Regions from separate parts of the Kitasatospora cinereorecta genome, predicted to be linked through region 1. Evidence: riboswitches for the same ligand, from Rfam matches in the RefSeq annotation. Region 1 holds a riboswitch; each other region holds the start of a gene.
The links. A riboswitch is a leader RNA that binds a small molecule or an ion and turns the genes downstream of it on or off. The one in region 1 is predicted to bind S-adenosylmethionine.
Positions count from the first base shown of each region.

Region 1 (4,502 bases):
CGTACGATGACGAGCCCTTCCTTATCCGCCGTGCCCGCGTCCGGCGGCGGCTGCCCCGCGCACGCCGCCACCGCCCCCGTACCGCTCAGCGGACCGGAGTTCCACACCCACCCGCAGGCGCTGTACCGGACGATGCGCCACGCGTACGGGTCCGTGGTCCCCGTCGAGCTCCCCGGCGGCTTTCCGGCCTGGCTGGTCGTCGGCTACCGCGAGCTGCACCAGGTCACCAGCGACGGTGAGCTGTTCCCGCGGGACGTCGGGCTGTGGAACCAGTGGGAGCACATCCCCGAGGACTGGCCGCTGCTCCCCATGGTGGGGCAACCCATGCCGTCCATCTACTTCACCGCCGGCGCCGAGCATCGGCGGCACTCCGAGATGGTGGTGCCCGCGCTGGAGGGCGTGGACCCGTTCGAGATCCGGGACCACTGCGAGCAGCTCGCCGACCGGCTCGTCGACGGCATGTGCAGCCGGGGCACGGCCGATCTCGTCGCCGACTTCGCCGAGCCGCTGCCCGTGCTCGTCCTCGCCCGGCTCGTCGGCTTCCCCGACGCGGAGGGGGCGGACATCGCCCGGGTCCTGAAGGACCTGGCCGACGGGGGCCCCGGGGCGCAGGAGGCGCACGGGCGGTTCGGCGAGCACATGCGGCGGCTGGTGGCGGCCAAGCGGGCCGAGCCCGGGGACGACGTCACCTCGCGGATGCTCGCCGACCCCGAGCCCTTCACGGACGAGGAGTACGCGCTCGACCTGATGGCGATCACGGCGGCCGGCCACCTCACCACCGCCGACTGGATCAGCAACTCCCTGCGCCTGATGCTCACCGAGGACCAGTTCGCCGACTCGCTCGCCGGCGGCCGGCGCAGCGTCGGCGACGCGATGAACGAGGTCCTCTGGGAGGAGAGCCCCACCCAGATCCTCGCCGGCCGCTGGGCGGCCCGCGACACGCAGCTCGGCGGGCGGATGATCAAGGCGGGGGACATGCTCCTGCTGGGCCTGGGCGCCGCCAACACCGACCCCCTGATACGCCAGGACCTGGGGCACGGCAGCAACGGGGCGCACCTGGCGTTCAGCCACGGCGAGTACCGCTGCCCCTTCCCCGCACAGGAGATCGCCGAGACCATCGCCCGTACCGCGATCGAGGTCATCCTCGACCGGCTGCCCGACCTCCAGCTCGCCGTCCCGCCCCAGGACCTCGTGCGGCGGCCCTCCGCCTTCCTGCGCGGGATGAACGCGCTCCCCGTCCGGTTCGCACCCGTACGTACGACAGGAGACCCGCTGTGAAGTGCCCGCACGCGACCGTGGTCGTCGACCCCCTGGTCCGGGACCTCGACGGTGAGACCGAACAGCTGAGCAACGGCGCCCCGCTCGCCCGCATCGAGCTCCTCGGGGTGCCCGCCTGGACCGTCACCCGGCACGCGGAGGCACGTCAACTCCTGGTCGACACCCGGCTGGTGAAGGACCTGGACGCGTGGGGGCTCTGGCAGAGCGGCGAGGTCACGCACGCCTGGCCGCTGATCGGCATGATCGACGCCGGGCGCTCCATGTTCACCGTGGACGGTGAGGAGCACCGCAGGCTGCGGACGAAGACCTCCCAGGCGCTCACCCCGCGCCGGCTGGAGGCGATCCGCCCGGCCATCGAGCAGTTCACCGAGGAACTGCTGGACGCACTCGCCGAGCAGGGCAAGGACGGCGTCGTCGACCTCAAGACGGTGTTCGCCCAGCCGCTGCCGATGCGGGTGGTCGGTCTGCTGATGGGCGTGGACGAGGCGCTGCACCCGATGCTGATGGAGCGGTACAAGGCGTTTTTCTCCATGCTCACCCCGCAGGAGGAGCGCATGGCGATCATCGCGGAGCTGGACGTCTTCTACGCGGAGCTCGTACGGGACAGGAAGGCGCGCCCCGCGGACGATCTCACCAGTGCGCTGATCCTCGCGGAGGAGGGCGGCGAACCGCTCACCGAGGAGGAGGTCGTAGGCAACCTCAAGGCCATGGTCGCGGCCGGGCACGAGACCACGATCGGGCTCGTCCTCAACGCCGTACGGGCGCTGCTCGCCCACCCCGGCCAGCTGAGGAAGGTGCTGGACGGGGAGATCCCGTGGGAGACGGTGATCGAGGAGACCCTGCGCTGGGACACCCCCAGCACCCATCTGCTGATGCGGTTCGCCACGGAGGACATTCAGGTCGGGGACCAGGTGATCGCCAAGGGGGAGGGGCTGGTCATCTCGTACCGGGCCATCGGGCGCGACGCCGCGCAGCACGGGGCGGACGCCGACGTCTTCGACATCACCCGCCCCGCGCCGATCCGGCACATGACGTTCGGTCACGGCCCGCACATCTGCCCCGGTGCCGCCCTGTCCCGGGTGGAGGCGGGCATCGCGCTGCCCGCCCTGTTCGGCCGCTTCCCGGACCTGAAGCTCGCGATACCCGACGACGAGATCCGCAAGCTGCCGGTGATGACACAGAACGACATGGAGGCGTTCCCCGTTCTCCTGCACGGGTGAGGCGTCATGTGCGGTGCGTCAGAGGGGTGTTGCGCACGCGCTGACGCATCCTGCGCTGCTGTTACGCTTCCGGTGGGTCATGAGTTCCAGTGGAAAGCCCCGGCTCGCTGGACGGCACCCCGCTTCCGCTGCGGGTGCTCCGGGTGACGACCCGCCCCGCGCGGCACCGTGCGGGGAACAGCGGACCACCGGGGACGGGCCCCCGGGGTCCATGACCCCGGAAGGCGGGCGACGGCCCATGCTCCCCCACCTCGTTCACCAGGACGGCTGCACGCGGTACGCCCCCGGCCACCACGTGCACTGGATCCACGCCAAGAAGTGCGTGCAGGAGCCCGGCCAGGCCGTCGAGCTGCTGCTGACCTCCAGCGACGTGCGTGACGACGGCTGGTTCGCCCTGCGCGCCGCCTTCGACCACGCGGGCGGTCTGCCCGAGGTCTGGACGCACGCCCCCGCCGGTCTGCGGGAGTTGCTCGCGGGCCACCGGGGCCGGGTCTACTGGCTGCCGCGCTGGCACGCGCTGCGGTTCGTGGGCCTCGACGGTGAGGCGACCGGCCTGGTGAACGTCGGCACCGAGGGCGGTGCACTGTGCGGGACGGCGGGACCCGGCCCACAGCGCACGAGCCGCGGACACTTCACCTACGGGCCGTAGCTGGAGGGACCGCGTGATCACGGCCCGAACACGCTCGAGGAAACGGAACCTGATGGCACATCACATGCGACGGCGATGGCTTCCGGCCGCCGCTCTCCTGCCGGTCCTCGGTCTGGCCCCGGCCTGCTCCGACGCCCAGAGGCCGGCCGGGGCAGGCAGCGACGCCGAGCGGGACCCGGCGGCGTCGGAGGCGAAGGACCGCTCCACGCCGCTCACCGCCGACACGCTCAAGGCCGCGCTTCTCACCGAAGGCGAGGCCGCAGCCGCAGGCTTCACCCTCACCGGTGGTGATGCGCGCACCGGCGCCGCCACGGGCGACGTCGGCGAGGAGACGGCCGAGCCGGACGGCTGTGTGGCTCTGCGGAAGGTGCGCAGCCAAAACGTGCCCGGCCGCGGGGAATCGGCTGCCGCATGGTCGACGATGTACGTGGGCGACAGTGCCATGGCCCCCCGGAACACCGTTCTCACCAGCTACCCGCCGCACACGGCCCGCTCCCGTCTCGCCGAACTGCGCCGCGCCGTGGACACATGCGACAGCTTCTCGGTACGGAATGCCCATGGTGCCGCCTCCCTCACGACCGAGACGCTTCCGGTACCGGATCTCGGCGAGGAGGCCGTGCGGTACCGCGTGCTGGGCCGTACGGAAACGACGTCCGGACACAAGGGGTACAACTACTCCCTGGTGACCGTCGTACGTGTGGGTGGGGTCATCGCGACCGTGGAGACCTCCGAGGTTTTCGGGCCGCTCCCTCCCGCCCAACTGGCGAAGTTCGCGCCGGAGCCGGGGCCGGACGAACCGATGATCGCGGCTCTCGTCGGGAAGGTGGCCAAGTCCGCCGGCGTGTGATCGGCGCTGCCGGTGCCCGTCCCCGTCGGCGGTGTTTCGGGCCGGTGGCCGTCCTCTGCGGAAACTGACCACCCGTCGTGTGGGGCAACATCGCAGTACCACGGTGTGCTGTCGTGGCGCGAGGCGAGTTGACGGAGCCGACGCGGGAGCGGACCGCTCCGGGTGTTGCCGCGTGTCGGCGGCCGTGGGCGGCGGTGGCGGGACCGCGGGCCCGGCAGCCTGACCCCCGGAAGGTCCCGGGCGCCTAAGCTGCTGTCGCATGGTCCCTCTCCTGGCGCTCGCCCCGCACCGTTCCGCCACGGCCGGCCTCCTGGCCGGGGCGGCCCGCGACCGCGGCATGGAGGTCGTGATCCTGCCCCGCGCCGGGGTGCCGGACCGGCTGCGGGGGAGGAGCGGCGCGCACTACTACGGCGGCCCGCACTTCGCCTCGGGCGTGGCAGGCCCCTTGGGAGTGACACTGCTGGAGCCGGACGAGGGCTGGCTGGACGCACTGCCGTACCCGTTCACC
Region 1 covers NZ_JBHSJP010000001.1:6,465,431-6,469,932, forward strand. The annotation lists gene ACFPN0_RS29175 (cytochrome P450) at 7-1,278, shown strand; gene ACFPN0_RS29180 (cytochrome P450 family protein) at 1,275-2,498, shown strand; SAM riboswitch class IV at 2,574-2,685, shown strand; gene ACFPN0_RS29185 (hypothetical protein) at 2,737-3,147, shown strand; gene ACFPN0_RS29190 (hypothetical protein) at 3,200-3,994, shown strand; gene ACFPN0_RS29195 (ATP-grasp domain-containing protein) at 4,254-4,502, shown strand, end outside.

Region 2 (4,502 bases), 2.4 Mb from region 1:
AGTTCTGTCACTCTCACCTGGAGAGTGCTAACGCCAATGATTAGCACTCGACCCCTGCGAGTGCAAGCGTCACCCCCGTCCGTGGACAGCGGCGAGGGGGCACACGGACGCACGCAGGGCCCGTACCCCCCTCTTCGGAGGTACGGACCCTGCGTGCGTGAGTAGTGTCGTTGGCCGACCGCGCCGAGCTCAGCCGACGGCGAGCTTGACCATGTCCGCCTGCGGCCCCTTCTGGCCCTGCGAGATCTCGAATTCAACTCGCTGACCCTCTTCGAGGGTGCGGTACCCGTCCATCTGGATCGCGCTGTAGTGGACGAAAACATCCGCACCACCGTCGACCGCGATGAAGCCGTACCCCTTCTCCGCGTTGAACCACTTGACGGTGCCCTGAGCCATGCCTAACTCCCCTATTACTGGCCCTTGCGCAGGTCCGCACTTCGCGGGCCCGGGTCAGAACTCACCCTCCGACAGGAGAGGGTGGCGTGCGCCGGAACGCGTCGACCGCGGCTGAATGTATCTGCCCAACTGCCCTCTGCAACAGGTCAATCGGACGAGAATTCTGGGCACGCCTGAACACCCGGATGGGGAGGACCCGTGATGTTCCTGGGCAAGTCGGGCCGGGCAAAGGCCACTTATGCCGCAAAGAGTTCACGTACTTTGGCTGCTTCTTGTCGCGACCGGGCGCATTCTCATATGCGGGCGGCACGGGCAGCTGAGGGGGCTTCCCCAACTGTACCGTGCTCAACCCTGCAGAATTGCCCCCTCCGCTTCTCTCGCGGAGGGGGCAATGATGTTCACCACGCGGTCGGGCGGAACCCTCGGGCCCCGCGCGCCGCGTCCGGGGGTCAGCCTCCGGCGACGGCGGGAATGATCGAGATGCCGGCGCCGTCCGGGGTGGCCGCCTCCAGGCCGCCCTCGAACCGCACGTCGTCGTCGTTGACGTACACGTTCACGAAGCGGCGCAGCTTGCCCTGGTCGTCCAGGACGCGGGCCGCGATGCCCGGGTGGTTCTTCTCCAGGGACGCGATGACCTCGGAGAGGACCGCTCCCTCCGCCGGGACCTCGGCCTGACCGCCCGTGTAGGTGCGGAGGATGGTGGGGATGCGGACCTTGACGCTCATGTGGATGCCTTCCTTCGGTCTCGGGTGGTCAGTTGGCGGCGGCGAGGCCCGCGGCGCGGAACGCCTCCAGGCTGGGCCGGATCGTGGCCGCCAGGCCGGTCGTCGGGGCGACGGCGTCCAGCGTCTTCAGCCCGTCACCGGTGTTCAGGACGACGGTGGTCAGGGTCGGGTCGAGCAGGCCGGCCTCGATCAGCTTCTTCGTCACACCGACCGTCACACCGCCCGCGGTCTCCGCGAAGATGCCCTCGGTGCGGGCCAGCAGCTTGATCGCGTCGACGACCTGCTCGTCGTCGACGTCCTCCACGGCGCCGCCGGTGCGCCGGGCGATGTCCAGGACGTAGGGGCCGTCGGCCGGGTTCCCGATGGCCAGGGACTTGGCGATCGTGTTCGGCTTCTGCGGCCGCACGACGTCGTGGCCGGCCTTGAACGCGGTGGAGACCGGGGAGCAGCCCTCGGCCTGGGCACCGAAGATCTTGTACGGCCTGTCCTCGACCAGGCCGAGCCTGATCAGCTCCTGGAGACCCTTGTCGATCTTCGTGAGCTGTGATCCGGACGCGATCGGGATGACGAGCTGGTCGGGCAGCCGCCAGCCGAGCTGCTCGCAGATCTCGTACGCCAGGGTCTTGGAGCCCTCGCCGTAGTACGGCCGCAGGTTGACGTTGACGAAGCCCCAGCCCTCACCGAGCGGGTCCCCGATGAGCTCCGAGCAGAAGCGGTTGACGTCGTCGTAATTGCCCTCGATGCCGACCAGTTCACCGCCGTACACCGCGGCCATGACGACCTTGCCCTGCTCCAGGTCGTGCGGGATGAACACGCAGGAGCGGAAGCCGGCGCGAGCCGCGGCGGCACCCACGGCACCGGCGAGGTTGCCGGTGGAGGAGCAGGACAGAGTGGTGAATCCGAAGGCACGGGCGGCCTCGACGGCGATCGCGACGACGCGGTCCTTGAAGGAGTGCGTCGGGTTGCCGGAGTCGTCCTTGACGTACAGGCCACCGGTGACGCCCAGCTCACGGGCGAGGTTGTCGGCCTTGACCAGCTTCGTGAAGCCGGGGTTGATGTTGGGCTTGTCCGCGACGTCGGAGGGAACCGGCAGCAGCGGCGCGTAGCGCCAGATGTTGTCCGGGCCTTCGGCGATGCGCTTCTTCAGCTCTTCGGGGGAGCCGCTCGGCAGGTCGTACGCCACTTCGAGCGGCCCGAAACAGGACGCACAGGCGAAGATGGGACCGAGCTCGAAACGCTCGCCGCATTCGCGGCAGGAAAGCGCTACGGCGGGACCGAGGTCCACGGCGGAAGAATTGTTGTTCGTTGCAACTGTCTGCACGGCCATGATGGCGGAGGCCCTTTCTCCTCATCTTCCTCGCGACGTATTTCGCCACAAGACGGAATTGGCACCTTCCCCACCGTGACCTCGCGGTCGGCAGGAGGGTTGCCGGGACTTCAACGGGCCGTTCCCTCAGTCCCTCTGGATGAGCGCTATGGCACCGGACCATCGATCCGGGCATTTATTCGCGGACCGACCCCGACATGCGAGGGCCATCCGCGTTGTTCAAGACTGTAACCGAAGCCCCGGGCGAGGGAGAGAGTCGTCCGAACCGCGAGATGGATCACAGACAGGGAGTACCGACCGTGCTGGAAGAGGTGGAACGCTGGCTGACCAGGCGTTCCTGGTCGGTCGCCGACCGCCCGGTCGAACGGCTCACGGCCGCGCGGGCGAGGGATCCGCACCGTGCCGGTGTGAGTGTCGTGCTGCCCGCGCTGAACGAGGAGGCGACGGTCGGCGCGATCGTCGCGGAGATCCGGCGCGAGCTCATGGAGAAGGTCCGGCTCGTCGACGAGCTGGTCGTGATCGACTCCGGTTCCACCGACGCCACCGCCGAGGTCGCCCGGCGGGCGGGCGCCCGCGTCGTGCACCGGGACGCGATACTCCCGTCCCTGCCCGCCGTCCCGGGCAAGGGCGAAGTGCTGTGGCGGTCACTGCTGGTGACCAGCGGGGAGATCGTCTGCTTCATCGACGCGGACCTGAGGGACTTCTCGGCGGACTTCGTCTCCGGGATCGTCGGCCCCCTGCTGACCGACCCCGAGGTGGAGTTCGTCAAGGCCATGTACGACCGGCCGTTGGGAGACACCGCAGGCCAGGGAGGCCGGGTCACCGAGCTCGTGGCGCGCCCGCTGCTCAATCTGCACTGGCCGCAACTGGCCGGATTCGTCCAGCCGCTCGGCGGCGAGTACGCGGCACGCCGCTCCCTGCTGGAACGGCTCCCCTTCCCCGTCGGTTACGGGGTCGAGCTGGGCCTGCTCGTGGACGCACTGCACACGGTGGGCCTGGACGCGCTGGCGCAGGTCGACGTCGGCGTACGCAAACACCGGCACCAGGACGGCCAGGCGCTCGGCAGGATGGCCGCGGCGATCTACCGCACCGCGCAGCTGCGGCTCTCCCGTGGGCATCTGGTGCGGCCCTCGATCACCCAGTTCGAGCGGGGCGCGGACGGCTTCGTACCGCGCACCCACGCGGTGGACACGCAGGAGCGGCCGCCGATGCGGGAGATCGCGGAGTACGCGTCCCGCCACGCGGCGTAGCGGTCGGGGCGGCCGCACGTTTGGCGGCTCCCCGAACGGGCTAGATTCGGGTACATGGTCTCCGAGCACGCTGCCCAGGTCCTCGTCGCGTCCAACCGCGGCCCGGTGTCGTACGCGCTGCGTGCGGACGGCACGCTCGACTCGAAGCGCGGCGGGGGCGGTCTCGTCTCCGGCCTCAGCGCCGTCGAGGACAAGATGTGGGTGTGCGCCGCCCTGGGCGACGGCGACCGCGAGGCGACCCGGCGGGGCGTCTGCGAGCCCGGTGTCCGGATGCTCGACATCGACGCCGGAGTCCATGCCGACGCGTACAACGGCATCGCGAACTCCGTGCTGTGGTTCGTCCACCACATGATCTACGACACGCCGGTGGAGCCCGTCTTCGACGCGGAGTTCCGCCGGCAGTGGGCCTCCTTCGAGGCGTACAACCGGGCCTTCGCCGAGGCGCTCGCCGAGGAGGCGGGCGTCGGCGCGGAGGTCCTGGTGCAGGACTACCACCTCTCGCTGGTGCCCGGCATGCTCCGCGAGCTCCGCCCCGACCTGCGGATCGGTCACTTCTCCCACACCCCGTGGGCACCCGTGGACTACTTCCGGCTGCTGCCCGACGACATCGGCGAGCAGCTGCTGCGCGGCATCCTGGGCGCCGACCGGGCCGCGTTCCTGACCCGCCGCTGGGCGGACGCGTTCATCAGCTGCTGTACGGAGATCCTCGGCGGCACCGGCCGCACCCGGATCGGGGTGCACGGGCTGGGCGCCGACGCGGACTTCCTGCGCCGCCGCTCCCACGAGGCGGACGTGGACGAGCGG
Region 2 covers NZ_JBHSJP010000001.1:4,036,750-4,041,251, reverse strand. The annotation lists gene ACFPN0_RS18645 (cold-shock protein) at 190-396, opposite strand; gene ACFPN0_RS18640 (MoaD/ThiS family protein) at 846-1,121, opposite strand; gene thrC (threonine synthase) at 1,150-2,448, opposite strand; SAM riboswitch class I at 2,467-2,594, opposite strand; gene ACFPN0_RS18630 (glucosyl-3-phosphoglycerate synthase) at 2,748-3,698, shown strand; gene ACFPN0_RS18625 (alpha,alpha-trehalose-phosphate synthase (UDP-forming)) at 3,753-4,502, shown strand, end outside.
Region 2: another riboswitch for S-adenosylmethionine. It lies ahead of thrC (threonine synthase); the one in region 1 lies ahead of ACFPN0_RS29185 (hypothetical protein).

Region 3 (4,502 bases), 4.6 Mb from region 1:
CACATCCTGGACCGTCCGCGCAACGCTCCGACCCGTACCGGCCTCGGTGTCGCCTGGGTGACGGTCTACTTCGTCATGCTGATCGGCGGCGGCAACGACATCTGGGCGACGCACTTCCACCTGTCGCTCAACGCGATCAGCTGGTTCGTCCGGATCGCCTTCTTCGTCGGCCCGGTCCTGGCGTTCATCGTCACCCGGCGGATCTGCCTCGGCCTCCAGCGCCGCGACAAGGAGAAGGTGCTGCACGGGCGCGAGTCCGGCACCATCAAGCGCCTGCCGCACGGTGAGTTCGTGGAGATCCACGAGCCGCTCAGCCCGGCGCAGCTGCACACGCTCACGGCGCACGAGCAGTACAAGCCGTTCGAGATCGGCCCCACGGTCGACAAGAACGGTGTCGAGCGCAAGCCGTCGGCGCTGCAGAGGCTGCGGGCCAGGCTCAGCAGGAGCTACTACGGCGAGAACAACCAGATCGCCAAGCCCACCGCCGAGGAGTACAAGGAGATCACCAGCGGCCACGGCCACCACTGATCACCTCAGCTGAACGCCACAGCAGGAGCCCCGTCCATTCGATGGACGGGGCTCTTCGCCGTCCCCGGGGCTGGATAGGGTGTGCAGCGACCCCTTACCGGCAGTGGACCCCAGGAGCGGACCATGAACGTGGTGACCCCGGACGGCGGCGACAGCGTGGCGGCCCGTTCCTGGCCCGGCGTGCTGACCCCGCTCCTGCGCGGCGAGAGCCTGACCGCCGAGGACACCGCGTGGGCCATGGACCGCATCATGAGCGGCGAGGCCACCGATGTGCAGATCGCCGGATTCGCGGTCGCGCTGCGGGCCAAGGGAGAGACCGTCGACGAGGTCACCGGCCTCGTGAACGCCATGTACGCGCACGCCCGGACCATCCACGTGCCCGGCCGCACGGTCGACATCGTGGGCACCGGCGGGGACCTGGCCAAGACGGTCAACATCTCCACCATGTCGGCGATCGTGATCGCGGGGACCGGCGCCAAGGTCGTCAAGCACGGCAACCGCGCCTCCTCCTCGGCGAGCGGTGCCTCCGACGTCCTGGAGAAGCTCGGCGTCAGTCTCGAACTCACGCCGCAGCGCGTGGTCGAGGTCGCGGAGGAGGCGGGCATCACCTTCTGCTTCGCCGTGAAGTTCCACCCCGCCCTGCGGTACGCGGCCAGGGCACGCAAGGAGCTCGGCACACAGACCACCTTCAACATCCTGGGCCCGCTCACCAACCCGGCCCGGGTACGGTCCCAGGCCGTCGGGGTCGCCGACCTGAGGATGGCGCCCATCGTCGCGGGCGTGCTCGCCGACCGCGGCAATTCGGCGCTCGTCTTCCGGGGCGACGACGGTCTCGACGAGCTGACCACCACGGCGGCCTCCCGGGTCTGGATCGCCCGGGACGGCACCGTGCGGGAGGAGCGGTTCGACCCGCGTGACGTCGGCCTGGAGCTGGTTCCGGTCGAGGCGCTGCGCGGCGCCGACGCCTCGTACAACGCGGATGTGGCCCGCCGGCTGCTGGACGGGGAGACCGGTCCGGTACGCGACGCGGTCCTGCTCAACTCGGCCGCCGCGCTGGTCGCCCTCGACCCGGGCGAGGGCACGCTGAACGAGCAGATCGCCGCCGGGATCGCGCGGGCCGCCGAGTCGATCGATTCGGGTGCGGCCAAGCGCGCGCTGGAGCGCTGGGTGGCCGCGAGCAACGCGTAGGTCCCTTCGTCCGGGCCGTGTTCCGATCCGGCCGACGGGTCCGGAGCGGCCCGGGGTGTACGAGGTGCAGCAGGGCGCGGTCCGGATCGCGGACCGCGCCCTTGCGCGTACGGACGGGTATGGCAAGATGCTGCGCAGGTCATGAGTGACAGCGACTACGGCCCCGGCCCGCTGTCCGGCAACCCTCCGTCCGTGGCGGGGTGCCCCGGGTGAAGACCGGGCCGCAGGCAGTGAGGTCTGCGGCAAGCGCGGGCCCCTCGGCATCTGTGTATGCCAACCCCCGGGGTCCTGGTCCCTAGGGAGCCTCTTGTGAGCAAGCGAATGCGCTAGGGCTCCACGCCCTTCTCCGCACCTGTGTCTTTTCCTTCTTCCCCGTGCTGCCGCGTATCGCCGGCGCGAGGATTTCGCCTGCCTGTTACGGGAGTTCGCCATGTCCGTCTCCACCGCTGCCCTCGACCAGTCCTTTTGTGCGCCGTTGCCGGTCCTGGGTGCCGATGTCACTGTTCCGCTGGTGACGGGTGGTGACGTCACCTATGCCGCCCTCGACTACGCGGCGAGTTCCCCGGCTCTGCGGCGGGTGTGGGACGACGTGGCCGCCTACGCCCCGTACTACGGCAGCGTGCACCGCGGCGCCGGGTACCTCTCGCAGCTCTCCACCGACCTCTTCGAGAGCAGCCGCACGACGGTCGCGGACTTCCTCGGCTGCCGCCCCGAGGACCAGGTGGTCTTCACCCGTTCGACGACGGACTCCCTCAACCTGCTCGCCGCCACACTGCCCGCCGACTGCCAGGTCTTCGTCTTCGAGACCGAGCACCACGCCTCGCTGCTGCCCTGGCGCGATGCCCGGGTGACGTACCTCGACGCCCCGCGTACCCCGGCCGAGGCCGTCGCGACGCTGGAGCGGGCGCTGGCCGGGCGGGAGCCCCACGGGCCGGCGCTCGTCTGCGTGACCGGCGCGTCCAACGTCACCGGTGAGCTGTGGCCGGTCGGGAAACTGGCCGCCGCCGCCCATGCCCACGGTGCGCGGATCGTGCTGGACGCGGCGCAGCTGGCGCCCCACCACCCGGTGGACATCGCGGAGCTGGACGTCGACTGGGTCGCCTTCTCCGGGCACAAGCTGTACGCGCCGTTCGGCTCGGGCGTCCTCGCGGGCCGCGCCGACTGGCTGCGGGACGCGGAGCCGTACCTCGCCGGCGGCGGCGCCTCGCGCAAGGTCGCCCGGCGCACCGACGGCGGCGTGGACGTGGAGTGGCACACCACGGCGGCCCGGCACGAGGCGGGATCGCCCAACGTCATCGGCGTCCACTCCATCGCCGCCGCCTGCAGGGCCCTGACCGAGGCCGGGTTCGACCGGCTGGTCGCCCGCGAGCAGCGGCTCGTCTCCCGGGTCCGCGAGGGACTGGCGGAGGTTCCCGAGGTCAAGGTGCTCTCGTTGTTCGGCGACGACGCCCCGCGGGTCGGCGTCATCTCGTTCGTCGTCGAGGGCTGGAACAGCTCGCACTTCGCCGCGGCACTCTCCGCGGAGTACGGCATCGGGGTGCGCGACGGACTGTTCTGCGCCCACCCGCTCGTCCGGACGCTGCTGGGCAGCGAGCCGCAGGACCCGGGCGAGTGCGGTGCGCCCGAGGCCGAGCCGGGGGAGGGGTCGCTCAACGCCATCCGGGTGAGCTTCGGAGCCGGTACGCCGGACGAGCACATCGAGCGGTTCCTGGGCGCGGTCCGGGAGCTGGTGGGCGCGGGCGCGCGGTGGACCTACCGCACGGAGGACGGACGCTGCGTCCCGGACCGGGGCGCGGCACAGGTCTGACGGGACCGCGTACGGCTTCGGCCGGGGACGAGGGGTGCCGCGTCCCCGGCCCGAAGCATTGCTAGGCGTCGAGACCGATGGCGAAGGCCGCCTCGAGGTCGTGCTGCGAGTACGTACGGAAGGCGACGTGGGTGTCGGTGCCCTCGACGCCCGGGATCTTGCTGATGCGGCCGGGGATGACGTCGGCCAGATCGTCGTGCCTGGCCACCCGGACCATGGCGATCAGGTCGTACGTGCCGGTGACCGAGAAGACTTCGCTGACGCTGTCCAGCGCGGCAATGGCCTCGGCGATCTCGGGAATCCGGTCCACGCTGGTTTTGATGAGCACGATCGCGGTGATCACGGCTTGCTTTCTCCCTCGGTGGCCCTGGCTGGAGCCTTCACCCTAACCCCACCCCGGAAGCGCCCCCAGGAGTAGAGGAACCCCGCGGCGAAGCCCGCCACATGGGCGAGATACGCCACGCCCGGACCGCTGCCCGCGCTCCGCGCCGCCAGCCACTGCAGGACGAACCAGAACACGAGCACGATCCATGCGGGGAAGCGCAGCGGCAGGAAGAAGAGGAACGGGAAGAGGCTGGTGACCCGGGACCGGGGGAAGAGGTGGAGGAACGCGCCGAGCACCGCCGAGATCGCCCCCGACGCGCCGACCAGGGTCTGGTCGGAATCGGGGTGCACGACCGCGTAGACCACCAGGGCGAAGTAGCCGCAGCAGACGTAGAAGAAGGCGAACTCGGCGCGGCCCATGCGCTCCTCGGCCATCGAGCCGAACACGTACAGGAAGAGCATGTTGCCCAGCAGGTGCAGCCAGCTGCCGTGCACGAAGAGCGCCGTGAGCGGGGTGAGGGCCGCGTGGGCGGAGCCGTCCAGGAGTTCGCTGGGGATCACGCCCCACCGCTCGAAGTAGCCGGCCTGCGCCGCGAGCAGGGCGTCGGCGGAGCCGCGGACCGGGGCGAGGCCGGAGAGCGGGCTGAGCAGGAAG
Region 3 covers NZ_JBHSJP010000001.1:1,882,318-1,886,819, reverse strand. The annotation lists gene qcrB (cytochrome bc1 complex cytochrome b subunit) at 1-528, shown strand, start outside; gene trpD (anthranilate phosphoribosyltransferase) at 652-1,716, shown strand; SAM riboswitch class IV at 1,854-1,971, shown strand; gene ACFPN0_RS08670 (aminotransferase class V-fold PLP-dependent enzyme) at 2,147-3,523, shown strand; gene ACFPN0_RS08665 (Lrp/AsnC family transcriptional regulator) at 3,585-3,866, opposite strand; gene ACFPN0_RS08660 (rhomboid family intramembrane serine protease) at 3,863-4,502, opposite strand, start outside.
Region 3: another riboswitch for S-adenosylmethionine. It lies ahead of ACFPN0_RS08670 (aminotransferase class V-fold PLP-dependent enzyme); the one in region 1 lies ahead of ACFPN0_RS29185 (hypothetical protein).